Regions from separate parts of the Frankia alni ACN14a genome, predicted to be linked through region 2. Evidence: riboswitches for the same ligand, from Rfam matches in the RefSeq annotation. Region 2 holds a riboswitch; each other region holds the start of a gene.

Region 1 (9,429 bases), 1.9 Mb from region 2:
GTTTCCGCGCCACCAGCCGAGCGCCTGCTCCAGCGACTCGGCGGCTCGGGCGGGCGCGCCGGCGCGGGCCGCGACCCGGCCATGTTCGACCGCCTGCTCGAAGCGGACGACGTCGATCTCGTCGGGGACGACGAGCAGGCGGTACTCCCCCGGACGGCTTTCGATGCGTCCCGGGCCGGCCGGTCGACGAAGGATCGCGGACCGGGGGCCCACCGCCCTGATCGACGCCGGCACGGCCGGGTCCCCGATCGGCGGGGGCAGCGTGTGCCGTAGCTCGGAGAGGTAGGTCTTGATGTTGCCGAGGGCAGACCTGGGCGCGTCGTCCTGCCAGAGCGCCAGGCGCATCTCCTCCACCGAGGTCCACCGTCCAGCGTGTAGCAGCAGCGTGAGCAGCAGAGCGCGCTTCTTGCGCTGGTCGATACGGACGCGCTCGCCCGGCCCGCGCCAGACCTCAAGCGGGCCCAGCACCGCGAACACGACACCTACCTCGGGCCCGCGCGCCGCCACTGCGGGGCCGGACCACCGGGAGCCGTGACCTGGTTCGCCGGGAGTCCGGACGCCGGGGCGGGCGATCGGGCCCGCAACGGTTCCGAGCTCGTCGACCATGATGATCCTCGTCGGTTCGGAGATCCTCGCTGATCGGCCCCCGTTGCACACCCTCGCCCGGGGACCGGCGGCCCCGTCCGGGCCGGTGCGAGCAATACCCCGTCCGACCGGCGGATAGTCCTCTCACCCGGCGATATGCGTCCTCCCGGTGGGTCTGTGTCCCCGCCCGCGCGCGTCCTGCGCCAGGATGCAACCCACGGCGGGTAGGCGTCCCGCGAGGGAGGCGTTCAACCCAGCGATGGGTTCCCACGGCGGGATGGGCGCCGAGCGACGTGGATGGCGCCGGCGGGATGAGTCCCTCCGGCGGGATGAGTCCCTCCGGCGGGATGAGTCCCTCCGGCGGGATCGGTTCCTCCGGCGGGATCGGTTCCTCGGCGAGACGCCACGGCGCCCGGCTGCCGCACATGCCAGCGCCGCCGGATGAGGCTGGGAGCGTCACCCGGCGGCGCCACGACGCCCTGCGACCCGTCAGATACCGAGGCTGGCGCGGGTCTGGGGCCCGACCACGCCATCCACGAGCAGACCATGCTTGAGCTGGTAGTCCTTGACCATGTGGTTCGTCTGGTAGCCGAACTGGCCGTCGACCTGGATCGGGTAACCGAGGTTGGCCAGCTTCTGCTGAATCTGCTGGACGTCCTGCCGGTAGCCGATGCCGGAGGCGAGCGAGGGATACGCGGTCGGGAACGCCGGCGCAGGCGCTGCGGGTGCGGTGTAGGAGACGGTGCGGACGCTGATGCCGCCCGAGACTGCGGCCGCCGCGGCCTGGCCACGACCCAGGAACCGGCTGTACATGCCGCGGGTGTACGCGCTCCAGGCCGTGATGCCCTGGCTGTCGCAGACTCGCTTCGCCGCCCAGGCGTTGGTGGCGGGGTCGTAGAGGTTGCGGCTGCCCACCCAACCGGCGTGTGCGCGCATGTTGATCTGCCAGAGTCCGCGCGAGTCCTCACCGACCGTGGCGTGGGCGAAGGTGTTACCGCCGGACTCGCCGAGCGCAACCGCCACCCAGGTGGACAGCGGAACGCCGCGGCAGCCGGCGAGGCCCGCATTCGCCGCCGCACTGGCGATCGTCACGTCCGAGACGGTGCCGGTGGCGGCGCTCGCCGGGCTCGCGGTGACAAGCATGCTGGCTCCGGCACCGATCACGCCGGCGGCGGCGATGACGGCGCCGCGATGCCGGGTGGAACGCTTCCGATGCTTTCCCTTAGCCATTCTTTGACATCTCATTTCGGTGTCGTCGAACATGGGTGTGGAATCGGTGGTGACTTCCGCTCGATGGAGGGGAGCGGTTCTCACTCATCAGATAAGGGCAGCACGGACTATCTGATTTCGAAACAGCACCCGACCAACAGATGAAGGGAAAAGGCGGGAGCGAGCTTCGAGATTGGTGAGAGATCCGGCCCGATCAGCGCGACGGCCGCGTCACGCCTGGCCACCCGCTACAGGCGGTCCGGGGATCGCGGCCGCCCGCCGACGGCGACCCGTGCGGTCCGTCAGGTGGGCCGGTGATGTCGTGCGCGCAGGTCCGGCCGGCGAGCGCCGGCGTTGGCACGTTCTCGCGACTGAATCAGGGCGAGAACGGCGCCCGTCGTGGCGAGGGCGCGTCGCAGAAAGCGCAGGTCGCCAGGGCGGTCATCGAGACCGCGGCCGAGCGTTCCCGGTACACAGGCAACGTCGAATCCTTCCCGTACGCCTGCGAGGTTAGCTGTCGGGTTCGGGCCGGGAAGCCCGGTCGTCTCCGTGGAGGCGACTTAACCCCGAGGGCGGCCGTGACGGGGCCGCCCGGAGGAACCTGGTTCCCCCGCTTCTGCCCAAGCTGTCTTGGAGGGACCCCGGACCGTGGGCAGAACTCGGCGTCGGCCCGGAGCAACTAGTGCCCGGCAACCGTAGCGAACTACGTACCGTAGTGACAAGTACTAGTTCTGCCCGAATTTCGGCGCGCGCCTGTCACCGTGCGTGCATAGTGCTGCGAGACCGCAACACTGGGACATCAACCGAACCTTCGGACGTCGAGAAGGATCACGGGATGTCGGGCGTACGCCCCGGTTTGCCCGGGGTCCACGGTGAGACCCGATCGACGGGGGAGGCTCGGACCGCGGATCGGAAGAACCACACGCGGCGCCAACCCCGCCGGGCGGGGGCGCATCGCGGTGGCAGCGCTGGAACACGCGACGCCGGGCCGACAGCGCCGGATGCGGGGCTCACGGCGGCGGGCAACGAAGTACGACACGACGTCGGCGTGCGGAAACGGCAGCCCGCGAGGGGACTGGAGGTCTCCGGGCGACGAGGAGACTCCGAGTCGCAGGGGCGAGGAGACTCCGAGGGTCGCCAGGCGAGGAGACTCCGAGAGTCGCAGGGCGACGAGGAGACTCCGAGAGTCGCCCAGCGTCGAGGGACTGAGGGCCCGCCGGGCGACGAGGGAACCAGCGCGTCGCGCCCGGCGAGTAGGAGCCGCGGGGTGCGATGTGGTCAGGCTGGCGAGGCGGAGCGCGGCACAGGGGTGAGCCGCCGCGTTCGCAGGCTCTCCAGGAAGAGCAGGATGTGCGCGCCGGCGGCGCGGCGGCCCGGGCCGCGCAACACGCCCCGGCCACCGGGCAGGGAGGCGAGCCGGGCGCCCCGGGCGGTCCGCGTCGCCATGCGAACGAGCGGAAACGGAGTCACCCGGTCGTCCTCGCCATGCAGCAGCAGGATGGGCAGGTCCGGAAGCGACCGTGGGATCGGCTGGTCCGGAGGCTCGCCGGCGACCGCGCGGTGCAGCAGCGGCAGGTCCACCAGGATGAGCGCGTCCGGGCGAACGGCGGGCGACGCGGCGCCGACCAGCGCACGCAGGGCGCCGCTGTCGGAACCGAGCAGAACGAACGGCAGTCCCGGTTCGCGCGCCTCCCCAAGGGCGAGGACGCTGTCCCTCCCATGGTCGAGAAACGTCACCTGGTAGCCGTCGAGTGCCAGCCGAAAGGCCAGGTTCTCGAAGATTTCTGCGGATTCCCCGCGGCCGGGAAGGAGGACCACGTTCGCCCCCGCACGCCGGGTCGGATCGCCGCTTGGCCAGTAGCGGGAACCGGGACCGCCGACGTAACCACGTGGACGCGGATGGGAGGGAGGCGACGAGAGGGGAATGGGCACGACATCTCCGATCAGTGCCGTCCAGATGCGGATGGCAGTGCGCTCCGGCACGGCAAAAAAGCGCGTGCGAGGCTGCGGAAGCCCGACCGGTGCAGCCGGGCCGCGTGGCTGCGGATGCAGCGGCGACGGGCGTGACGGCGAAGCACCGGAAAGGCGCCGGAAAACGCCGACGGCGCGCCGGCAAGGATAGCCTAGCGAGGCACCCGGACCAGACAGACCGCGGAAGCGACACGCAGGAAGTCGATGTGGCCGCGGATGACCAGAGCGGTCGACCGTCGCGCCGGATGAGGCATGGTCGGATTCTGGCGGTACTCTGATCGGATGTCAACATATTTAATACTGACTACCGTAATGTTTCCGTCGGCCGCCGGCGAGGCCCAGCTTGTCCGCCTGGGCCCCGCAGGATGACGATTCGATGTTCGAACGCGGCTCTGGCAGACGGCGAGACCGGCCTGGGGCACGCTGGCCCAGGTACCCGCAGGCCGGCGACGGACCCGCGGACAGGTCAGGCAGCGGCACCCGCCATCGCGTTGCAGCTGTCCAGGCAGGCCCGGCAGGCCCGGGCGAGACGGGCAAGCTGGGCGTCGCGCGGCATCTTCTCGCACATCTCGGCGCAGGCACGACAGACCCGTGCGCACATGGCACACATCTCGGCGTGGAACGGCGACATCCGGCACATCAGATCGGCGCAGGTCCTGGTGACCGCCGCACAGTCCATCATGAGCCGCATGTCCGCCGCGTCCATCATCGTGCCGGGCATATCCATGCAGTAGGAGATCGTCTCCTCACTCAGTGCCGAGCACGACATGCACTCCTCGATAGCTTTCCGCATGTTCTCGTTGATCGTTTCGACGTGCTGCATCGGACACCTCCGAGGTGTGGGCGACGGCTTTTCCGCCATACCGGGAAGCCCGCCGCAGACGATTGTTTCCGCCTGGCCGGGCTCCTCCGACGATAGCTTTCGCAAGCGGATCCGCATCTCGACGGACAGCCGCCGCCACATACTTCGGAAATACCGGAAAACACTCCGGGAAAACGCCTCCGAAGAGGGCCTGTCGGCCTGCCGACACCGGTGGGTGGAGGCACACCGCTACCGGCGTGCCGGCCTCGGCGCACACCGGTCAGCCGGCGGCGGGCCCCGACGGGAGCACCCGCGAAGCGGCGGCGGCGCGGTCCGCGCCGTCCGGCACCGGGCGCCCGGGCAGCGCGACCGAGGCCAGCATCGAGGCGGGCAGTCGCGGATGTGCCAGTACCGGGCGGCCGGCGAGGAAGACGCCGCTGACCGCGTCCGGGTGCTCGAAGATCCGCAGATCCGCCGGATCCTCGTCGAGCAGGATCGCGTCGAACGTGTAGCCGACGGCGATCCGTCCCAGCCGATCCCCCACCCCGCACAGCCTGGCCCCGGTGGCGGTCGCCGCGAGCAACGCCTCGGGGGCGGTGAGTCCCGCCCGTCGCAACTGGCTGATCTCGGCGAGGTTGGCGCCGTGGCGGGTGCGATGACGGGCGTCGCTGCCCAGCGCGATGGGAACCCCCGCCGCGCGGGCCACCGCGACCGTCTCGGCGAGCGAGGCGGCGGTCGCCTCGGCTCGGTCCACCGCCCAGCCCGGCAGCATGCCGGTGGTCGCCAGCGCGGCCAGGTCACGGTAGGGCGTCAGGGTCGGCACCAGTGTGACCCCGCGGGTGGCCATCGCCGCGGCCGCCCGCTCGCTGAGCCCGAGACCGTGTTCGACGGAACGTGCGCCGGCGGCGACCGCCGCCTCGACCGCCCGCTCGCCCAGAGCGTGCATCATCACCGGACGGCCGTAGCGGGCCGCCTCGGCGGCCGCGGCGGCCAGTTCCGACCGGCCGAACTGGAAGTCCGGGCTACCCGGGCGCGCGGACATCACCCCACCGCTGGCGTAGATCATCACCCAGTCGGCGCCGGCCCGCAGGACGCCACGCACCGCGGCGGGCAGGCCGCCGGCCTCGACGACCGAGTGCGGCGGGCGGCCCGGGTAGTCGGGTCCGAGGACGTCGTCGGCGGACTCCAGCCCGGGGCCGAGGATGCCGCCGTCGCCGTGGCGCCCGGAACGGCTCAGCGCGACGACGCAGATCGCGAGCCGTGGACCCGGCACGCTGCCCGCCACGAGTGCGTCGCGGACGCCCGCATCGGCGCCGCCGGCGTCGCGCAGATAGGTGACGCCCGCCTGCAACGAGGCCCGCAGCGCATCGGCGGTCTGCAGGTACCGCGCGGACAGCGGGGTCGTCACCAGCTCGAACTGGTCATAGGTCGCCTGGGTCACGTGCGCGTGGCAGTCGACGACGCCGGGCATCAGCCACAGCCCGCGGGCGTCGACGTCGACGACGTCCGGGTCGACTGCAAGCCGCGATCCCAGAGCCCGCACGATACCGTCACGCACCGTCACGTCACGCGGTTCGGTGAAGCGGCCGGTCGCGTCGAGGACGTGCGCCTCACGCAGCGTGAAGCTGGTCGCCGCGAGCCCTCGCGGCGAGGCGAGCCGCGCGGGTCCCGCAGTCCGGGCGACCGACACGCGTCCAGCGGGCCCGGGACGGCTCGCAGGCTCGGTCCGGCCCGGCGGATCCGGGTGTTCGGATGATGCAAGGGGATCGGTCATGACCAACGCCGTTCCTGCCGGTGTCGACGACCTCCCGCCGCCGGTTCACGGATCGGGGCCGAGTTCGGATCCGGCGACGCTGCGGCCCGAGGGGCAGGCGGCGCCGGCGGACCCGGGGCGCGGGAAGGCCAGGGAGGCTGGGGGACGTCAGCGGGGACAGGCGGCCGCGTTGACCCGACAGGTGTCGATGTGGCGACGGTGCGTGAGCTCGTGCATCCCACCACCGGATCGAGGACGCGGCGCCGCCGCGCTCCTGGACCAGTCGTCGGACACGATGCCTCCTCCGTCACCCGCGCGGGCCGGACAGCCGCCGACGGCGATCGCCGCCGGCCGTGTCACGCGCCGAGCTCCACGGTAACCAGCGGTCAGGAACGACGCAAAGCGATGCCGGCTCAGGCCCCGAGGCCGGCGGTTCTCCGGACGATCAGTGCCACACGCCGGCGAGGAGCTCGTACGAGCGCACCCGGTCCACGTGATCATGCGCGATCGTCGTGATGATCAACTCGTCGGCCCCGGTCACGTTCCGCAACGTCTCCAGCTTGCGCGCGACGGTGGCGGGGCCGCCGACGAACTGGGTCTCGACCCGGTCCGCGACGAGGGTGCGTTCCTCCTCGGTCCACGGGTGGGCCGCCGCCTGCGCCGGGCTCGGGAAGGGCCGGGCTCCCTGCCCGGACCGGATGCTCAGCACCCACAGTCCGTAGGGCGAGGCGAGCTCGGCGGCCGTGTCGTCGTCCGGACCGACCACCACGTCCGCCGAGACCATCACGTAGGGCCGGTCGAACGACTCCGACGGGACGAAGGCATCCCGGTAGGCCTGCACCGCCTCGAGCACCGAGGACGGCGAGACGTGGTAGTTCGCCACGAACGGCAGTCCCAGTTCGCCGGCCGTCCGGGCGCTTGCGCCCGGACTGGAGCCGAGGACCCAGATCTGCAGATCGGCCCCCTCGGCAGCAGGCACCGTCAGGTGCTCGCCCTCGGCGGTGCGGTAGTCGCCCCGCACGAACGCCTGGATGTCGCGGACCTGCTGGCCGTACTCGTCCCCGGCGCCCGGCCGGTAGCCGACGAGCGCGAACTGGCGACGCAGCCGGTCGGCGTTCAGCCGCATCCGGGGCGGCACCGGCAACAACAACCCGTCGACGACGGTCGCCGCACGGCCAGGAGCGGCGCCACCGGACGCGGCGACCGGCTGCTGCGACCCGGACGGCGGCCCACCGCCGTTCGCCGGGGCGAACAGCCGGTCGACGGCGGGACGCCCCAGCCCGAGGTCGATCCGGCCCGGATGGATCTGGGCGAGGGTGCCGAACTCCTCGGCGACGGTCACCGCCGTGTGATGACCCATCTGGACCGCTCCCGAGCCGACCCGGATCCGGGTCGTGGCGTCGGCCACGAGCGCGATGACGACCGCCGGCGCCGAGGAGACGACGCCGGGCACCAGATGGTGCTCGGCGAGCCAGTAGCGATGGAAGCCGAGCTCCTCGGTGCGACGGGCGAGGTCGAGAGTGTTACGCAACGCGTCGCCCGCGGACGCGCCCTCCGACCGGGGAGACAGATCGAGTACGGACAAGGGCACGCGATCGGCCTGGGACACACGATCGGCCTGGGACATGAGCACGCCACCTCCGCACGGCGACCCGGTCCCGACAGGGACGACCGACCGACGAGGCGGGACGCCACATGACAGTGAGTAGGAATGCGACGGACGCCGACCCGCTCACACCCGGCGCCCGGTCGCGGCTGGTTGGCGGCGCGGCGCCACGAACCAGCGAAGGGTCAGCGACAGAGGCGACTGGCCACCTGCATGAGGTCGACCGACCGACGGCGCACGAGCGGGATCCGGCGGCGCATCGTCACCACCGGCCGGCCGTGACCCGGGACGTCGGGTCGTCCGGGCTCGGCATGATCCCACTCTGGCATGACGGCCTCGGCGAGACAAGGCACGCCCACGGCCGGGCACTGTTGACGACGCCGCGGCGCCCGTGGTGGGATCACCGCGTGCAGCGCTCGGCCGTCCTCGTCACGCGTGGTCACGTCGACTTCGCCCTCGTGAGCTCCGCCATCTGTACCGCGCGCTGAGCCGCGCGGGGGTCTCCCCGCCCCGGGCGCTCCGGGCGGTGCACTCAGCGCGTTCCTGAGGTCCGTCGGCGCCCGGACGCCCCGCCGTTGCCACGCGGGATCGGTCACGCCATCACCTCTTCCTCGGCCAGCCCCGGCTGCACGTGAGCACCTCGCGCCGGGCCGTGGCCGGCCTGCGTGCCTCGCCTCGCCGGGGCCAGCCGGAGGCGTCACCCGGGGCGAGGTTCGCCGGGCTGTCCGTTCACCCGCACGGTCGGGCCGGCCGCCGGTTCCGTCGACGCGGCCCGGCCACGCTCCACCGATCTGCCCGAGGCGGGCCGGGCGGTCCACCGGTTCCGGCCCCAGCCACGGCCAACTCCTTCTTCCCGCGATGCATCGAAACGAGGTCCCACATGTCCCGCCGCCTGTTCACGTCGGAGTCCGTGACCGAGGGTCATCCCGACAAGCTGGCCGACCAGATCAGCGACGCCCTGCTCGATGCCTACCTGGCTGCCGATCCGAGCTCCCGGGTCGCGGTCGAGACCCTGCTGACCACGGGGCACGTCCACGTGGCCGGCGAGGTCACCAGCTCCGCCCACGTGGACGTGACCTCGGTGGTGCGGCGCACCCTCACCGAGATCGGCTACGACGCCGCGACGGGCTTCGACGGGGCCACGGTCGGCGTTCTGGTCTCGATCGGCGCGCAGTCCCCCGACATCGCCCAGGGAGTCGACCGGGCCTACGAGGCCCGGGTCGAGGGCGGCGAGGACGTCCTCGCCCAGCAGGGCGCCGGCGACCAGGGAATCATGTTCGGCTACGCCAGCGACGAGACGCCCGACCTGCTCCCGCTGCCGATCACCCTGGCGCACCGGCTCGCCCAGCGGCTGTCCCAGGTTCGTCACGAGGGTGTGCTGCCCTACCTGCGCCCGGACGGCAAGACCCAGGTGACGATCGAGTACGACGACGACCGGCCGGTGCGGCTGGACACCGTCGTCGTCTCGGCGCACCACGCCGCGGACGTCGACCTCGCGACCCG
Region 2 (9,429 bases):
CGCATCCGGGCGCGGGCCCTCATGGTTGCTCCGGTTCTCGCGGCGGCGGTCGGCGGCACTCTTGCCGTCAGCCAGCCGGCCGAGGCGGCCAGCACCTGGGCGGGTCTGCGGCAGTGCGAGTCCGGCGGTGATTACACGACCAACACCGGAAACGGCTACTACGGCGCCTTCCAGTTCTCGGCCAGCACCTGGCACAGTCTCGGCTACTCCGGTCTGCCACACGAGGCGGCCCCGGCGGTCCAGGACGAGGCCGCCCTCCGCCTCGCCCAGCGCTCCGGCTTCGGCCAGTGGCCGGTCTGCGGTCGCGGCATGGGCGCCGACCAGCTCGCGGGCGGCTCGTCGGCCAGCGGCGCGGCGCAGGCGTCGCGCTCGGCGACGCGGGCCCCGCTGACCGCTCGTCCCGCCGCCTCCACCACCCCGAACTTCACCCGCAACCTCACGGCCGCGCTGGTCGGGCAGGACCGGGCCGACGTGCGCGCCTGGCAGACCCGGATGAGCCAGCTCGGCTACCCGATCGCGGTGGACGGCCACTTCGGGCCACGTTCGGCCGCCGCCGCCCGCTCCTTCCAGGGAAGCCACGGTCTGGCCGTCGACGGCATCGTCGGCCCGGCGACCTGGCACGCCACCTTCGGCTGAGCGCCGCATCACGCGCGGTAGCCATCCGGCCGATCGCCGCGCCGCCGAACGGCACCGTCCGCACGTAGTCCATCCGGCCCGGGACGCGGGGACGCGCGTCACGCCACCCGGACGACCTTCCCACCCCGGTGACACCGGCCAGGGGAGCTCACCGACTCGCCCCGACCGGCCCGCCCGGACGCCCGGACGATCTCCGCTGCGCGCTCCGAAACGGGCCGGTCGGCCACCAACTCCGCACCGGGCGCCGACGTCCGTCGTGGTGGTACCCCACGACGCCGGCGGCACACCCCGCCACCCGATCGGGCGGCACCGTCGGGCTCCGCCGTTCGCGCGTCCCAACCTGGTTACTCCGAACCACCCCGGTTTGCGCCCCCTGAACCGTTCTCGCTAGAGTGCCGATCACTCGCCACCCGGCGAGGTCGCTCGGACGGACGCCGAGTCCTGCCCGACGTGCGAGCGGCTGGTCCTAGTACGCACCGCAACGGGCAGGAGTGGGGGACCCACCATCCGGGCGTCTCTGACGCCCTTGGGGTTAAGCAGGCTCGTCCCAGCCATCCGGTGTGGGGAGAACGTTTCCCACGCAGTACCGACGGCCAGGGGCGGACCGGCCGGGCCATCCCAGCCCGCACCCGACAGCTCACCCCGCAGGCGATCGGGATTGGACTGACATGCCGTCAGGACGGCGTGGTGGTAGACATCGGGCCCCGCAGGCCCACTCGACCGCGGGTCGCATCCTTCGCACCACCGGCGCGGTGACGGCCATCGTCGGCAGCGGGCTCGCGGTCAGCACGGTCGCCGCGGCCCCGGCCGGCGCCGCGACCGCCGACGACTTCGCCAAGCTCCGCCAGTGCGAGTCCGGCGGGAACTACGCCACCAACACGGGCAACGGCTTCTCCGGCGGTTACCAGTTCGACGACCAGACCTGGCACGGCCTCGGCTACTCCGGCCGGCCTTACCAGGCCTCCCCCGCCACCCAGGACGAGGCCGCCGCCAAGCTCTACAACGCGCGGGGATGGCAGCCCTGGCCGTCCTGCTCGCGCAAGATGGGCCTGACGAACAACGGCCCGGCCGCGGTCGGCTCCGGTGACGTCATCGAGCAGGCCCTCGCCCCCGCCGAGCCGCCGATGACACTGGATCGCGCTCGCCAGGAGATGGGTGACAACTCCTACAAGGGCACCGTCCTCAACGCCGGTTACGGCAACGACGTCCGCCCGGACGCGTTCGTCTGGCAGGCCGCGATGCGCAACAAGAGCTTCCTGCTCACCGTCGACGGAAAGTTCGGTCCGCAGTCGCAGGGCATCGCCGCCCTCTACGGCTACCTGACCCGGGTCAGCGACGGCCAGCCCGGCGCCGTCGGCCAGAACCTGTGGAACGTCACCGTCCGGTCGTGACCCGCCGCGGCTGCGCACCACCCGCACACGGCCGGTCACCTCACCCGCACGGCAGGTCGCACCACCCGCACGGCAGGTCGCCACAGCCGTGCGGCAGGATGCATCCATGACGACGCCGTCCGACCCGGGCCGCAACCTGCTCTCGGGCCCGCCGCCGACGCTGCTGCCCTCCGACGCCATCGCCACCGACGCGCTGGCCGCGGGGGAGTCGCCGGCGGCCGTGGCCGCCGCCTCGCCCGCGCTCAGTGCCCCGTGGGCCGCCCTCGCCGAACTCGCGCTGGCCGGCGACCGGCCCGTCGAGGCGTACGCCTACGCCCGCACCGGCTACCACCGCGGACTTGACGCGCTGCGCCGCGCCGGCTGGCGGGGCACCGGGCCGGTTCCCTGGTCGCACGAGCCGAACCGCGGTTTCCTGCGTTCCCTGGCCGCGCTCGGACGCGCCGCGGCGGCCATCGGGGAGACCGAAGAGGCCACCCGCTGTCAGAACTTCCTCACCGACAGCGATCCCGCCGCCGCACGGGAACTCGGCTTCGACGGATCGTGAGTCCTCGGCGCCGGTTGGTCGCGGCATCGGCCGACCGGCCACGCGCGAGTGCCATCCCTAGTAACCTCGCCCGGTGCCCGCTCTCGTCCTCATCGGCGCCCAGTGGGGCGACGAGGGAAAAGGAAAGGCGACCGACCTTCTGGGCGGCGCCGTCGACTACGTCGTCCGGTACCAGGGCGGCAACAACGCTGGCCACACGGTGGTCATCGGGGAGGAGCGCTACGCCCTCCACCTGATCCCCAGCGGCATCCTGCGGGCCGACTGCGTGCCGGTGATCGGCAACGGGGTTGTGATCGACCCCGGTGTCCTGCTCACCGAGATGGACGGGCTCGCCGCCCGGGGCATCGACGTCTCGCGCCTGCTGATCAGCGCGAACGCCCATCTGATCATGCCGCATCACCGGGCGCTGGACCGGGTGACCGAGCGCTACCTGGGCAAGGCCCGGATCGGCACCACCGGCCGCGGCATCGGCCCGACCTACGGCGACAAGGTCGCCCGCACCGGCATCCGGGTCCAGGACCTGCTCGACCCGGGCATCTTCCGCAAGAAGCTCGAACTCGCGCTGCGGGAGAAGAACCAGGTCCTGGCGAAGGTCTACAACCGGCGACGGATCGAGGTCGACGAGGTCGTCGAGGAGTACGCCGCCTACGCCGAACGCCTCGGCCCGCACATCGCCGACACCGGCCTCGTCCTGGACCGCGCGCTGCGCGAGGGCAAGGTCGTGCTGCTGGAGGGCTCCCAGGGCACGCTGCTCGACGTCGACCACGGCTCCTATCCGTTCGTGACCTCGTCGAACCCGACCGCCGGGTACGCGGCGACCGGCGCCGGCATCGGGCCGACCCGGATCAACCGGGTCGTCGGGATCATCAAGGCGTACACCACCCGGGTCGGCGCCGGCCCCTTCCCCACCGAACTGGACGACAAGGTCGGCGAGGAGCTGCGGCGCATCGGCGGCGAGTTCGGCGTGACGACGGGCCGGGCCCGGCGCACCGGCTGGTTCGACGCGGTGATCGCCCGCTACGCGGTGCGGGTCAACGGCCTGACCGACCTGTTCCTCACCAAGCTGGACGTGCTGTCCGGCTTCGATCGCGTGCCGATCTGCGTGGGCTACGACATCGGTGGCGAACGGGTCGACGAGATGCCGATGACGCAGACCGAGTTCCACCACGCGCGTCCCATCTACACCGAGCTGCCGGGCTGGCAGGAGGACCTCTCCGACGTGCGGAAGTACGCCGACCTGCCCGCGGCCGCGAAGGACTACATCCGGACACTGGAGGAACTCTCCGGCGCGCCCGTCTCCGCGATCGGCGTCGGCCCGGGCCGCGACCAGACCCTGGTCATCAACGACCTGGTCTGACCCCGCCCGGCGCAACCCCGGGGTCGCCGCCCCAGTTGCACAACGCAGCGTTACCGTCGAGGCTTGAACGGTCACGTTAAGCGATGGCGGGTGGGGGTGAGGACGGTGTCCGGTGCGCAGGCCCGCCCGTCCAGCGACGATCACTCCGTGCCCGGCCAGATGCCGCCACCGCCCGCCCCGGCCGACACCCGCACCGCCGAGGCCCCCACCGGCGAGGCACTGGCCGGCGAGGCACTGGCCGGCGATGCCCGGGCGGTTCCCGACACCCGGCCGGCGCTGTGGGCGCCGGCGGTGCGGCACCGGTACCTGCGCCCGACCGACTCCGACGCCTGGCCGGTCGGGTTCTCCCCCACCGGCGAGGCGCTGCCGGAAACGCTCACCGACGTGCTGCTTCGGGGCAGCCACGCCATCCGCAGCTCGAAGCGGGCCGAGGCACAGCGGCTCGAACGCGCCGCCGCCGTCGCGAACCACGTCGACGCCCAGATCCATGACTTCCTGGACTTCTGTGCCGCGGAGAACCTGGTACCGCCGGTCACCGTGCGGGCCCGCGGCACCGTGGCGCGCCGGACCGCGGGCCGGCACGGCTCCCGGCCGCGCGCGGTCGTCGACCCGCAGGGGAGCATCCCGGCGCGGGTCGCGCCGGAGGCCGCCGCCGAGCCCGCTGCCGGGCCGGCACACCGGGTGCACCGCCGCGAGCGGCTGAAGGCCTGGCCGCTGCTGTACTGGCGGTGCGAGTCCTTCCCGGCCGCCGGGCGGTCGCTGCACCTGTTCGTCGAGCCGGGCGGGCGTGCCTTCGAGGGACGTGACGATCCGTCGCCGCTGACCGTGCTCGGCCGGGAGGTCCGCGTCTGGCCGGTCGACACGGCCGTCATCGTCGCCGGCATGGCCGAGGTGGACGCCCGCCGCTGCGCCCTGCACCTGGTGCACGGGATGGCCCATCTGCTGTGGCGCGCGGGCGTCGGTCTCTGATCGACCGACGCGGGCCGGCCTGCCGCGGACTGCGGTGCGTTTCGCCCGGTCCGAGCCCCCGGGAACGTGCACAACGCACCGCTTTGGCTGCCACGCAACCGGCACGGGACACCTGATGATCAGTTGCGCGCTAGGCTGGGGCCGTGACCCGATCCGACCGCCACGGCTCCCGGCCCGTTCCGGCGGTCGCGGGAGTGCCGCGCCCTTCGCCGTGCCCGCGCCGGTCCCCTTCTCCCGGCCCGGCGCCGCGCGCCGGGGACCGGTTGTGACGGCCGCCCGGGGCCGCCGCCTGCACCACGTTCCGCCGCAGCGCGGCCGCGGCCCCGCTGCCGCCGCCCGCGCCACGCCATCCCAGGCCGCCCGGCGAGGCCCCGGTGCCAGCCGGCGCGCGGCCGGTCGCCGCCCCCGCCCCGAGGTGAACAGATGAAAGTCCTGGTCGTCGGATCCGGTGGACGCGAGCACGCACTGTGCCGGGCGCTCGCTCGCGACCCGCGGGTCGACGCACTGGTCTGCGCGCCGGGCAACGCCGGCACGGCCGAGCTCGCCGAGCCCCGCCCGCTCGACGTCGCCGACCCGGACGCGGTCGCCGACCTCGCCGAACGGGTGGGCGCCGACCTCACCGTGATCGGCCCCGAGGTGCCGCTGGTCGCCGGCGCCACCGACGAGGTTCGCGCCCGCGGCCTGTCGGTGTTCGGCCCGACCGCGGCCGCCGCCCGGCTGGAGGGCAGCAAGGCCTTCGCCAAGGAGGTCATGCGCGCCGCGGGTGTGCCCACGGCCGCCGGCCGCGACCACACCGAGGTCGAGCCGGCGCTGGCCGACCTCGACGAGTTCGGGCCGCCGTACGTGGTGAAGTACGACGGGCTCGCCGCCGGCAAGGGCGTCACCGTGACCGAGGACCGCGAGGCCGCGGTCGCCGCCGTGCGGGCGAGCCTGCGCGGCCCGGACGACCGGGTCGTCCTGGAGGAGTACCTCGACGGGCCGGAGGTCTCCCTGTTCGCGATCGTGACCGAGGCCGGCGCGGTCCTGCCGCTGCTGCCCGCGCAGGACCACAAGCGGGTCGGCGACGGCGACACCGGCCCGAACACCGGCGGGATGGGCGCGTACACCCCGCTGCCCTGGGCGTCGCACGGGCTGACCGCGGAGATCGTCGCGACGGTGATCCGCCCGACCGTGGACGAGATGGCCCGGCGCGGCACCCCGTTCACCGGCCTGCTCTACGCGGGGCTCGCGCTGACCACCCGCGGCCCGCGGGTGGTGGAGTTCAACGTCCGCTTCGGCGATCCCGAGACCCAGGCCATCCTCGCCCTGCTCACCACGCCGCTGACCGACGTGCTGTCCGGGCGCCGCGCGCCGGTGTGGCGCTCGGGCGCCGCCGTCAGCGTCGTCGTGGCCGCGCCCGGCTACCCGGCGGCGCCGCGCCTCGGTGACCCGATCCGGGGGCTCGCCGCCGCCGGGGCGCTGACGGGGGTCGACGTGCTGCACGCCGGGACCCGCCGCGACGCCGACGGGCAGGTCGTCTCGTCCGGCGGGCGCGTGCTGTCGGTCACGGCGATCGGCTCCAACCTGGAGTCCGCGCGAGGATCTGCCTACGAGGCCGTCAGCCGGATCTCGCTGGCCGGCGCCCACTACCGCACCGATATCGGGGACCCGTCCCGGATGCGTCATGCGGCTGACGTACACCGCGCGGACACCGCGCCGGGCGAGGACCCGACGCGGCCGAAAGAGAAGGAGTAGACCGTGTCGCAGAGCAGCACCGGATCCGACCGTCCCCGAGTGGCCGTCGTCTTCGGGTCGCCGTCGGACACCCAGACGATGAGCAAGGCCGGCGCCACCCTGGAGCGCTTCGGCGTGCCGTACGAGCAGGTGTCGCTGTCGGCGCACCGGGCCCCGCGCACCCTCGCCGAGTACGTCGGCCAGCTTCGCGCCCGGGACATCTCGGTGGTCATCGCCGGGGCGGGCCTGGCCGCGGCGCTGCCCGGCGCCATCGCCGCGCTGACGACGCTGCCGGTGATCGGGGTGCCGATCTCCGGCGGGGCGCTGGACGGGATGGACTCGATGCTCGCCATCGCGCAGATGCCCCCCGGCGTGCCGGTGGCCACCGTCGGCCTGAACAACTCGACGAACGCGGCGATCCTCGCCATCCAGATCCTGGCGCTGTCCGACCCGGACCTGAGCCTCAAGCTCGCCGCGTTCAAGGACGACTTCGAGCAGGCCGCGGCCGACGCCCTGGCCACGGCAGCCGCCGCCGGCGCCCGGCCGTGATCGGCCGGTACACCCTGCCCGACATGGGCCGGGTGTGGTCGGAGGCGCACAAGTACGAACTGTGGTGCCAGGTCGAGGTGCTGGTGATGGAGGCGCACGCCGCCGCCGGCCGGATCCCCGCCGACTCCGTCGCGCCGGTCCGGGCAGCTCCCGCCCCCACGCCCGAGGCGGTCGCGGAGATCGAGGCCGTCACCCAGCACGACGTGATCGCCTTCCTGTCTGCCTGGGCGGACCGCACCGAGCCGCGCTCGGCCGCCGCCTACGTCCACTTCGGCATGACGTCGTCCGACCTGCTGGACACGGCGCTGGCCCTGCAGCTCGTCGAGTCGACCGACCTGCTGCTCGCCCGCGCGGACACCCTCGTCGCGGCGCTGCGCGACCTGGGGTTGGCCCACCGGGACACCCTGCGGGTCGGGCGCACCCACGGCATCCACGGCGAGCCGACCGTGTTCGGCCACCGGGTCGCCGACCTCGCCTTCGGCCTGGCCCGCTGCCGCGACCGGCTGCGCGCGGCCCGCGCCGACGTGGCCGTCGCGAAGATCTCCGGCGCGGTCGGGACGTACTCGAACATCACCCCCGACGTCGAGGCGTACGTCGCCGAGAAGCTGGGCCTGCGCCCGACGCCGGTGGCGACTCAGGTGGTGCTGCGTGACGGCGTCGCGAACTGGGTGGCGGCGCTGGCGGGGCTGGCGACGCTCTGCGAGGCGGTCGCGCTGGAGGTGCGCCACGGCCAGCGCACGGAGGTCCGCGAGCTGTCCGAGCCGTTCGGCTCCGGGCAGAAGGGCTCCTCGGCGATGCCGCACAAGAAGAACCCGATCATGTCGGAGCGGATCGCCGGCCTCGCCCGGATCGTGCGGGCCCAGTACGTCCCGGTCCTGGAGGGGGTGCCGCTCTGGCACGAGCGCGACATCTCGCACTCCTCGACCGAGCGGATCGCCCTGCCGGACGCGGCGGCCGGCGTCGACTACCTGCTGCACCTGACGACGCGACTGGTCACCGGCCTGGTCGTCGACACCGGGCGGATGCGGGCGAACCTCGATGCCACCGGCGGGCTGGTCTACACCTCGGCGGTGCTGCTGGAGCTGGTCGAGACGGGCCTGTCCCGTGAGGACGCCTACGCCGTCACCCAGGCGGCGGCGATGGAGACCTGGCAGACCGGCGTGCCGTTCCGCGAGACCCTGCGCAAGCACGCCGGCGACCGCGGCCTGCCCCTCGACGAGGCCCGCCTGGACGAGGTCAGCCGCCCCGAGCGCTACACCGAGCGCCTCGGCCCCGTCTTCGCCGCCCTCGCCGCCCTCACCTGAGAGTCGGCGGCCGGCGGCCGGCCAACGGCACCGGCTCCCCGGGCGCAGGGCCACGACCGCCCGTCCGGACGGCCACCGCGCCGGCTTCCTGCTTATCCAGAGGGTTCCGCGCCCGATTCATCCCTCTGGATAAGCCGGCAGTCGGGGACCTGGACGGCGCCGGCCAGGGTTGGTCCAGGCGGCGCGGTCCCGGTTGTCTGCCGCCTCCATCCAGTCTCCTGCCGTCACCTCGGCCTGCATCGACACGTCCGGCGGCATCCATGCTCGGTGGCGGGTGCCGGCGACGCAGGTCGGCGGCGGATCGTCCGACCTGTACCGGACACACAAACGGACAAATCGTCACGCGGGCATGGCGCGGGACGCACCAGGCCACGGGTGGTGTCCGGGGTCGGTACGGTCGGGGCATGCCGCTGACACATGAGGAGTTCGCCGGACTCACCCACCTGGGTTCGGGCAAGGTACGGGAGCTGTTCGCGGTCGGGGACGACGCCGTGCTCCTGGTCGCCAGCGACCGCATCTCGGCGTTCGACGTGGTCCTGCCGACCGAGATTCCCGACAAGGGCGCCGTGCTGACCGGGCTGTCGCTGTGGTGGTTCGACCAGCTCTCCGACCTCGTCCCGTCGCACGTCATCAGCTCGAACGTGGACGAGTACCCGGCCGAGCTCGCGCCGTACACCGAGCAGCTGCGCGGCCGGTCGATGCTGTGCCGCCGCCTCGACATGGTGCTCATCGAGTGCGTGGCCCGCGGCTACCTGACCGGCAGCGGGCTGAAGGACTACCAGCGCACCGGCGCGGTCAGCGGGCATCCGCTGCCGGCCGGGCTGGTGGACGGCAGCCGGCTGCCGTCGACGATCTACACTCCGTCGACGAAGGCGCCGATCGGCGAGCACGACGAGAACATCAGCCGCGCGGACGCGGCCGGGCGGGTCGGCGCCGAGCTCGCCGCCGAGCTGGAGCGGCTCACCC
Region 3 (9,429 bases), 940 kb from region 2:
GGCGAACGCGCACCGGCTCGCCGGCGCGCTGAGCCGGCCGGTGTCGCTGGTCCGGGTTGGCCGCAAGCGCCGCCGGGCGCGGCGGGTCGAGCTGCCGGCGACGCCCGACGGCCGGGTGATGGCGTGCGGGGTCTACAGCCATGGGCGGTGCGTGACGATGGAGGTCGATCACTCCGACGCGCTGCGGGTGGCGCGGACGGAACGCGACGGTTTCGCCTGGCTGGGCCTGTTCGAGCCCAGCTACGACCAGCTCGCCGCCGTGGCGCAGGAGTACGGCCTGGACAAGCTTGCTGTTGAGGACGCGGTCACCGGCGGCCAGCGGCCCAAGCTCGAGCAGTACGAGAACCACCTGTTCGTGGTCCTCAAGACCGCCAGCTACGTGGCACACACCGAGGTGACGGGTACCTCCGAGGTGGTCACCACCGGCGAGATCATGATTTTCCTCGGCGAGGACTTCGTGGTGACGGTGCGGCACGGCCAGCACGGGGAGATGACCCGGCTGCGGCGCCGGCTCGAGGCCACGCCGGAGATGCTCCGGCACGGGCCGACCTCGGTGCTGCACGCCATCTGCGACAGCGTCGTCGACAACTACGTCGACACCGTGGAGAAGATCCAGGTCGACGTCGACCAGATCGAGGCCGGCGTGTTCCGGCGCGACCAGACCCCGTCCACGGAAAGCGCCTACCAGATGAAGCGCGAGCTGCTGGAGCTCAAGCACGCCGTCCAGCCGCTGGCCGGCCCGCTGCGCACGCTCACGGCGGAGGGCCCGCGGCTGGTCGACGCGGCGATGCGGCGGTACTTCCGGGACGTCGCCGACCATCTCGAGCAGGTCAGCGAGCGCATCGAACACTTCGACGAGCTGCTGTCGTCGGTGCTGCAGGCCACCCTGACCCAGGTGACGATCGCCCAGAACGAGGACATGCGGCGGATCAGCGCCTGGGTCGCGATCGCCGCCGTTCCCACGGCACTGGCCGGAATCTACGGAATGAACTTCGAGCACATGCCCGAACTGCGCCAGACCTGGGGTTACCCAACGGTTCTCGCCGTGATGGCGACGGCCTGCCTGTTTCTGTACCGGGCGTTCAAACGCAACGGCTGGCTCTGACGCCGCCGACGGCCGCCGCGTTTCCCCCGCCACCAGCCCTGCCGCTACTCAACGTCACAGAAGTTGCGGGGTCGGCCGGCGCCCGGCCGGCCGTCGCGCCCTGGCCGTCAGGACGACCCGAACGGGGCGGCCGGCCACTCCTACCCCGACGACGCCGATCCGTTGGGCGACAGGGGGCCCCGAATCGGGCGAAAGAGTCCACAAACAACACAGGGCGTGCTATGCACTCGAAAACCTGGCAAGGGTAGCCGGTCCATAGCTCATTTTCGCTATCAGTTGACTGCCGTGACGTATCCGTACGATGGGTTACACCCGGCCCTCCCCGTCGGTTACCGTTACCAACCGTGTCGGAGCAACCGGGTCTCGTGCCCACCGCTCGGAGCGGTTCCCCGATCCCCCACCCGTCAGGGGAGTACATGCCCTCGTCTGACCCCCAGCGGCGAGAGACCGCCATCCTGCCCGAGCGGGGCGACCTGATCGCCGAGCTCGCCGGGCGACTCGAAGCCCTCGACGCGCTGCTGAACCGGCTCGAGGACGCCGAGCGCCAGGCCGCCGACGCCAGCGAGCACCTCATCCGGACCCGGCGCTGGCAGGAGGACACCGTTCGCACGATCCAGGAGGAGCGGGCCCGCATGCGCCAGCGCCAGCACGCCCTGGACGAGCTCGCCGACCATGCCCGCGCCGCCGTGGCCGCCCTGGCCCACCACCGTTCCCTGCCCCGCGAGGTGCACGAGCTCGCCGTCGAACTCCAGGTGCTCGACGCGGCCGGATTCCTGACCCGGCGCGGCCGGGCCCGATGAGCCCGCGGCCGACCGGGGATACCGGTACCCCCGCCCGCTCGACTACCTGACGTGAGTACGTGGTGCTCGACCGAAGTGACCGGGGTGGGCCCGGGCCTTTGTCGGCGTCGCACGAGCCGTCCGTACCGACCCTCTCGACGAGGGCGGAACCCCAGGCCATACCCGGTTTCCCTGGCCGATCGGGCGGCCGTGGCGGCCGCCGGCACGGGCCGGACCGAGCGTCCCGTCCAGGGGCACTTCGGTGCACACTCGCTGTAGTTGGGAAGGACTAGTGTTTACCCACCCCGTCAAAGTGGACTAGTCTCACGCCGACGTCACGACAACACCGGGCCGAACGCCGAATCCTGCCCCCGGCCACGGTGTCCCCTCCGAGTCGTCATCTGGGGCAGGAGCGGGGGACCCACCTCCATCGGCCGGCACCGACCCGCGGTGCTGGTCTCGGGGTCAAGTCCGATGTGCGTGAAGGCCACGCCTCGGACCGGGCAGCCCAGCCCGAACCCGACAGCTCACTTCGCAGGCGTACGGGAAGGAATACACCGTTGTCCGCGCAAAGCGTGCAGCTCGACGAAGATTCGCGCGTCGCCGGTCGCGGCCGTCACCGCGCCCAGACCGTGCCGCCGGTCGCCCGTAGCCGGGCCCGTGCTCGTGCCTTCGCCGCGATGACCACCGGGACTGTCGCTGTCTCCGGAGTGGCCCTGGCCGGCTGCGCCACCGACGTCCACGCCGACACGGCGTTGGAAGAGTCGCCGAACACCGCCCCGATCACCCTCGCCGCGCAGATCGGCTCGCGTGCCGCCCTGGGTGGCAGCATCGCCGCGGCGGCGGTCAGCGAGCACAGCTCCTCGGGACTCACTCTCGGTGCGGCGAACGGGCTCGACGCCCCGCCCCTGGCCGGCAAGGTCCAGGTCGGCCTGCGGGTGACGAACCCCGACGTGACCGTGAACGCGGACGAGCCGGTCGACATCGGCTTCTCGCTGTACAACGAGGCCACCCACGAGCCGCTGGCGAACCAGCTCGTCAAGGTGCAGGTGAAGCTCCCCACCGGGTGGGCCACCTTCAAGCACCTCCAGACGAACGCGCAGGGCTACGCGTCCTACACGGCGCGGGTGCTCACCACGACGAACGTCACGGCGATCTTCGATGGCACCGACGCCCTGCAGTCCGCCCACTCGGTCAACGACGCGACCCTGAACGTGCGCCCGCAGCGGGCCCCGCTCGCCGGTGTCTCGGCCCGCCTGGGCAGCCTCTCCGGCGGCGTCTCCGTCGGTTCCCCCCAGGTGTCCGTGCCGGTGCCGTCCAGCTCGATCGGCGCGAAGGCCGTCTACCTGGCCTCCCTGCAGGCGGGCAAGCCGTACGTCTACGGCGCCGACGGCCCGAGCTCGTTCGACTGCTCCGGGCTCGTCCAGTACGTCTTCAAGCAGCTCGGCAAGAGCCTGCCGCGGACCACGGACGCCCAGTTTGCCGCCACCACCCGGGTGTCGCAGTACAACAAGCAGCCCGGCGACCTGATCTTCCTCGGCTCGCCCGGAGACATCTACCACGTCGGCATCTACGCCGGCGACGGCAAGATGTGGGTCGCCCCGCACACGGGCAGCGTCGTGAAGCTCCAGTCGATCTACACCACCTCCTACTACGTCGGACGCGTCTAAGAGCGTTCACGCCAGCGCACGGTGCCCTGCGGTGCGGCGCCGGCCCTGCGGTGGTCACCTCGTCCGGCTGGAAGTGCGACGAAGCCCGTCCAGCCCCGAGCCGATCGCGACGCGGCCTCCCCCTCCGGTCGCGCGTGCGGTCAGATCGCCGGTCAGGCCTCGGTTCACCGCGCGTCCGTACACCGTCGTGCCCGCCCCGCCGGGCCTGCTCCCCCCGGCAGGCGGAAGGTGCGCATCGCCGAACCGTCCGGGTCATCATCGCGGCTGCCCCGGACGCTGTTCCACGACGCGGCCGACGCCGAGACTCCGTTGACGCCGAGACACCACCGACGCCGAGACACCGCCGGACCACCTGCACCCGGTCCGCGCGCCCGCCGAAGCCGGGCGGCGTCGTAGTCCTGGCCGAGCCGGGACCAGCTCCAGTACGCGGGCCCTGCCATCGCCCGCGGCACCACGACCCGACCTCGCTTCCGTGCCAGCCGGGCAACGCCTCCTTCCGGCCGGACGGACGTCAGATCTCCCCCCCATCTGACGTCCGTCCGGCCGGAAGGCCCCCGACCCCGCCGGCCTTCCCTCGGATTCCCCCCCCATCCGCAGCGGGAGGCCGGCGGGCCCTCGGGTTCCATCCGGCCACTGAGGTCCGCCGATGCCGCTACCCCCCTCCCGGCGGCATCGGCGGACCTTCGCTTCCACCCAGCCGTCGCGGGCGCGTACGCGGCACCTGGAGGCCGTGGAGGGCCGCCATCGGGCGCCTCTGCGGACGGCCTCTCGCTCAGACGGGCCGGCCTCGGCCGGCAGACGGTCAGCGGCCCCGGGCCCAGGGCCCGGTATCAGGTTCTCGGACTCGGACTGAGGCTCGGGGCTCAGGCTCCCAGGTGGTGCTTGGCGGAGGCCGTCCACAGCGTCTCGCTGACCTTCTTGTTCCACTTGGTCTCGGCAACCCTCGCCTCCGGTGCCCGACCCGGGCAGGCGGACTGCGGCTCCTGCGTGAACTGCCCCACCACACCGACGGCCGCAAAGATCGGTTTGGCGCCGCCGCAGACGACGGTCAGCGCGAGCCGAGCGCCCTCGCCGACGCCCCACACGTAGATCCGGTTCGGGTCGACCTTGGTCTTCTTCGCGGAGACGTAGCTGACCACGTCGCGCAGGTACTTCGCGTCGGCGCCGTCCGGGGAGTCGATCCGCCAGGTGCCGCCGACCGCCTCGGGATAGGCGACCGCGAAGTTGCGGGCGTTCGCCACCGAGCCGGCGGCGCTGTCATGGTCGAGGGTCTTGGCGTCGACGTTGTCGTCGTGCAGGATCAGCACCAGCGGGATCGGATCCTTCGGGTCCGACGGGGCGTGCACGAGCAGTTCCCGGTCGGCCGAGCCGTAGTCCTTGGGCATGCTGACGCGCTTGGTCTTCGGGCCGTTGCCGCGCTCGATGAAGACCCACAGCACGACGATGACGGCCCCGACGATGAGTACGGTTCGCTTGTTCTTGCCCCACCAGCCGGCAAGGGGATTCGACGCCACGATCCAACCGAACCACACCGGTAGCCGGGAAACGCCGGAAACGGGCGACCAGATGACGCTCGGACCTACTCCTTCGTCCGAGGCGGCCGCGGGACCGAGCGGGTCGTGGGGCCGCCGCCGGGGTCAGGAGGTGGCGAGCGCGCGGCGGCGGGCCTCGCGCAACACCTGTGCCTCCCGAGGGGCGTCCAGCGGCGGGAGCTCGCCGTGGATCCAGGTCAGCAGGAGGTCGGCGAGCGCCGGGTTCTGCGCCAGGACCGGCCCATGCAGGTAGGTGCCGACGACCCGCCCGTCGACGATGCCGTCGGTGCCTCCGCCGTCGCCACTCGTGCCACCGCCACCACCCGTGCCGCCACCACCGTCGGTGCCGCCGTCGCCGTCGCCGATTCCGCGGCGCACCACGCCGAGCGGGAAGCCGCCGGCCCCCGGCAGCCGCCGGGTACGCCCGGCGTGGTTCTCGTACCCGTACAGGGTGGGCAGGCCGAGACGCGGATCCGGCTCGACGACGATGTCCCCGACGGCCCGTCCGGGCGGCGGCGTCCCGGGGGGCGCGAACGAACGGCGGGTCTCGATGTCGACGAGGTTGAGCCCCTCGTGGATCTCCCCGCCCGACGGGAACGTCGCGCCGATCACCTGGTAGCCGGCGCAGACCGCGAGCACGGCCGCCCCCGATCCCACCGCGCGCACGATCGCCCGGTTCTGCCGGATGCCGTCGGCGGCGAGGACCTGCGGCGCGTCCTCGCCCCCACCGAGCAGGTAGATGTCGCAGCTGTCCGGCACCGGCGAGCCGGCGGGGACGTTGACCACCTCGACCGGCAGGCCCCGCCAGCGCAGCCGCTGCTCGAGGACGATCGCGTTGCCGCCGTCCCCGTAGGTGCCGAGCAGCTCGGGGTAGATCAGCGCGATCCGGGTCGCGGACGTGCGCCTCATCGGGAACTCCGGACCAGCAGGTCCCGGAACGCCGTGTAGTTGGCGACCACGTCGACCACCTTCTCGTTGGCCGCCAGCGCCGCGTCCTCGGCGCTGGCGTGCACGCTGTGCGGCACCTCCGCGTAGGCCAGCCGCACGCTCATGTCCTCCTTGCGCCCGCCGGTGACGAGCACCTGCCGGCCGGCGAGGCGCTCGAAGGGGACGTCCCAGATCCAGGACGGATCCCGCCCGTCGGCGGTCTGCGAGTTGAAGTCGATGACGACGGGCCGGGGCGGCGCGTCGGCGAGCAGCTCCATCATCTCCACCCAGCCGGCGGGGTTCTTCGCCAGCAGCAGCCGGCCGCGGCGGCCCTGCTCGCCGAGGACGACCTCCTGGTAGCGGCCCTGCACGTCGCCGAGGCCGGCCATGGCGCCCAGCGCCGCCTCGACCTCGACGCCGAGCTCACGGGCCGCGGCGGCGGCCATCGCCGCGTTGCCGAGGTTGACCCGGCCGGGCAGGTCGAGGTGAGCCGAGATGGTGCGGCCGTACCAGAGCAGCTCCCGGGGCCCGGTGACCGCGACGATCGGTTCGGGCCGGGCCAGCCCGCACTCGGACCACCAGCCGGCCTCGTTGCGGTGCAGCAGCCGGGCGCACTGGGGGCAGACCATCGCGTCGGCGGTCCAGTTCTGCCCGGCCGACACCCACACCTGCCGCCGCCAGCCGGCCGCCGCCCAGGCGACCAGCGGGTCGTCGACGTTCGCGACCACCGTGGCGTCCGGCAGCTCGGCGCCGAGCTCCCGCCACATCGACGCGATGCGCCGGGTCTCGTTGGACCGGTCGAGCTGGTCGCGGCTGATGTTGAGCAGCAGCACGACCCGCGGCAGGATCTCCCTGGCCACCTTCGGCAGCCAGATCTCGTCGACCTCCAGGGCGGCGGCGGCGTCGAACGGGGGACGCGAGAGCGCGGCGAGGACGCCGGGCGCCATGTTCGCCCCGCCGCTGTTCGACTTCACCGGCCCGCCGGTGCCCAGCGCGCGGGCGAGCAGCCGGGTGGTGGTCGTCTTGCCGTTGGTGCCCGACACGCACGCGGTGCGGCGGTGGGAGCCGACCTCGGCCAGCGCCCCCGGGGAGACCCGCAGGGCCAGCTTGCCGCCGATCATCTCGCCCGACCCGCGGCCAAGCCGGCGCGACGCCTCGGCCGCCAGGCGTTCGACGGCGAGCGCGGCCTGGGTCCGGGCGGTGAACCTGCGCGGGAATGATGTCGTCATCGCGCTTTCTACAGTGCCACGAGGGTGCCGGGAGACGAAGACCACCCCCGCTTCCGTTCGGTTACGTCCCGATCGGCGCCGATGCCGCCGGCGGCGGGCCCCCGTCGCCCCCCTCGTGGCCGTGTCTGCCGGCTGGGTGCCATTGCCGCAGGTCAAACGGCCCGCCCGACCGGCCGGCACGGACGGAACTTTGGTGTTACCTCCCGGTGTGCGAACGGGTGCCAACCGGACCACCATGGGGGAATCAACCCGGCGTCGCGGTAGAACTCACCCGACGGGGTGAACCGGAATACCCAAGACCGGCCCTCAGGACGAGAATCACAGGCGGAGCACGGCCGGCCACGGATCCGGCCGAGGCCGCGCGGGGCCCGGGACCCCGGCCGGGTAGCGGCTGGCCGCCAGGCACCACGCGGTTGCAGAAGGGACGTGAGGGCGCACAGTGACGACGAAGGCAATCGCGATCGCGCGGGACCACGGCCGCTGGTCGGTGCACGAACTCGACCCGGTGGGCGCCGAGGACCTCGACGCCCTCACCGACACGATGCGCGACTTCGGTGACGACACCATCGTGGCCTTCCTGGAGGAGGACGACGAGTACCTGGCGATCGTCCGGGTCGGCGCCGACGAACCGGACCCCAAGGTCTTCCTCTCCGACCGCCGGGTCCTGATCACCTCCGAGCTCGCCGAGCGCCTGTTCGCCGACGCCCTGCCGTCGATGGCGGGCCTGGCCACGGAGGACGACGAGGACGACGACACCTCCGTGCTGACCCAGGCGTCCCCGGTCGGCGACCTCGACCTGCTCGTCGACCTCGGCACCTCCGAGGAGGCGCTGCTGGAGCTGATCGGCGAGGAGGGCATGCTGCCCGCAGACCTGATCAGCGCCCTGAGCGAGCGCGCCGGCGCCGGCGAGATCCTCGACGACGTCCGTGGCTGACCCCGCCCCACCGGGCGGGTCCGACCACAGCACAACCACCGGACGCGGCGCAGCAAAGTCCTACGGCACAGCGGGCGCCCACGGCTTGGTGAGCGGGCGCGGCCCGGCCGGCGGGTCCGATCACGAGGCGGCGATGGGCCTCGCGCTGGCCCAGGCGCGGCTGGCGCCGGAGCACGGCGACGTCCCGGTCGGCGCGGTCGTGGTGGGCCCGGAGGGCACGGTGCTCGGGGCGGGCCGCAACACCCGCGAGCGCGACGGCGACCCGACCGCCCACGCCGAGGTGCTCGCGCTGCGGGCGGCGGCGGCCCGGGTCGGCTCCTGGCGGCTGTCCGGCGCCACCCTCGTGGTCACCCTGGAGCCGTGCACGATGTGCGCGGGCGCGTTGGTGCTCGCGCGGGTGGACCGACTCGTCTACGGCGCCGTCGACGACAAGGCCGGCGCGGTCGGTTCGCTGTGGGACGTCGTGCGCGACCGCCGCCTCAACCACCGCCCCGAGGTCATCTCCGGCGTCCGCGCCGCCGAGTGCGCCACCCTGCTCGCCGACTTCTTCACCGCCCGCCGCCGCCCACCCACCGGCTGACTCCCCGCCAGCACCGATCTTCCACGCGATCTGGCCCCTCCCCTGCTTGTCCAGAGGCCTCCGTGCCCGAAAAATCCCTCTGGATAAGCGGGGCGGGGCGACCATGATCGCCGTGGCGCGGTTCCGCGGAACCGCACGCCGACGCCCGGCCGGCGGCGACGAGCTCCTGGGACCGGCCTGACGACCCCCGCGAACCGGACCGTCGAGACGTCCGGTAAGCTCGCCTACGGTGGAGTCGCCTAGTGGCCGAGGGCGCACGCCTCGAAAGCGTGTGAGGGGGCAACCCCTCCGTGGGTTCAAATCCCACCTCCACCGCCCCTGCACCAGGCCGCACGCCGGGCCCGACGCTCACCACGTCGGCCCGACGAGTTCCTCGGCAAGCTCCAGCAGAAGCGTGGTGCCGCCCGATCTCGGCCGGACTCCGCCTATCGGACGGTGCGACGCGGACGGACGACCACGACCCGGTTGCCCTGGTCGTCGGTCGTCTCCACCACCTCGAACTCCGCATCCTGCGCCGCCGGCCCGCGGGCCTGGGCCACCCACGAGCGGACCAGCTCGAACAGCGCGCTGCTGGCGAGGTTCACCGCGACCGGTAGCACCAGGACCTCCAGCACGCCCGGCAGCATGACCCGCCCCCGGACGGCCTCCACGGCCACCGCACCGTCCCCGAGCG

Evidence for each region. A riboswitch is a leader RNA that binds a small molecule or an ion and turns the genes downstream of it on or off. The one in region 2 is predicted to bind cyclic di-AMP.
Region 1: linked by a shared signal. The riboswitch ahead of FRAAL_RS21490 (peptidoglycan-binding protein) and the one ahead of FRAAL_RS29060 (transglycosylase family protein) in region 2 are both predicted to bind cyclic di-AMP.
Region 3: linked by a shared signal. The riboswitch ahead of FRAAL_RS02805 (C40 family peptidase) and the one ahead of FRAAL_RS29060 (transglycosylase family protein) in region 2 are both predicted to bind cyclic di-AMP.

The regions. Positions count from the first base shown of each region.
Region 1 covers NC_008278.1:5,335,253-5,344,681, forward strand. Annotated here, with positions in the region: gene FRAAL_RS21485 (AfsR/SARP family transcriptional regulator) at 1-477, opposite strand, end outside; gene FRAAL_RS21490 (peptidoglycan-binding protein) at 1,075-1,815, opposite strand; cyclic di-AMP (ydaO/yuaA leader) riboswitch at 2,280-2,431, opposite strand; gene FRAAL_RS21495 (alpha/beta hydrolase) at 3,073-3,612, opposite strand; gene FRAAL_RS21500 (four-helix bundle copper-binding protein) at 4,232-4,588, opposite strand; gene FRAAL_RS21505 (amidohydrolase family protein) at 4,848-6,257, opposite strand; gene FRAAL_RS21510 (LLM class flavin-dependent oxidoreductase) at 6,766-7,947, opposite strand; gene metK (methionine adenosyltransferase) at 8,807-9,429, shown strand, end outside.
Region 2 covers NC_008278.1:7,255,070-7,264,498, forward strand. Annotated here, with positions in the region: gene FRAAL_RS29055 (transglycosylase family protein) at 1-636, shown strand, start outside; cyclic di-AMP (ydaO/yuaA leader) riboswitch at 1,101-1,302, shown strand; gene FRAAL_RS29060 (transglycosylase family protein) at 1,305-2,027, shown strand; gene FRAAL_RS29065 (DUF3151 domain-containing protein) at 2,134-2,571, shown strand; gene FRAAL_RS29070 (adenylosuccinate synthase) at 2,645-3,928, shown strand; gene FRAAL_RS29075 (hypothetical protein) at 4,034-4,897, shown strand; gene purD (phosphoribosylamine--glycine ligase) at 5,321-6,631, shown strand; gene purE (5-(carboxyamino)imidazole ribonucleotide mutase) at 6,635-7,159, shown strand; gene purB (adenylosuccinate lyase) at 7,156-8,463, shown strand; gene FRAAL_RS29100 (phosphoribosylaminoimidazolesuccinocarboxamide synthase) at 8,868-9,429, shown strand, end outside.
Region 3 covers NC_008278.1:699,415-708,843, reverse strand. Annotated here, with positions in the region: gene corA (magnesium/cobalt transporter CorA) at 1-1,105, shown strand, start outside; gene FRAAL_RS02810 (hypothetical protein) at 1,522-1,905, shown strand; cyclic di-AMP (ydaO/yuaA leader) riboswitch at 2,262-2,439, shown strand; gene FRAAL_RS02805 (C40 family peptidase) at 2,445-3,554, shown strand; gene FRAAL_RS02800 (PHB depolymerase family esterase) at 4,418-5,086, opposite strand; gene FRAAL_RS02795 (type 1 glutamine amidotransferase) at 5,192-5,995, opposite strand; gene FRAAL_RS02790 (MurT ligase domain-containing protein) at 5,992-7,242, opposite strand; gene FRAAL_RS02785 (tRNA adenosine deaminase-associated protein) at 7,682-8,176, shown strand; gene tadA (tRNA adenosine(34) deaminase TadA) at 8,265-8,756, shown strand; tRNA gene FRAAL_RS02775 (tRNA-Ser) at 8,985-9,071, shown strand; gene FRAAL_RS02770 (hypothetical protein) at 9,182-9,429, opposite strand, start outside.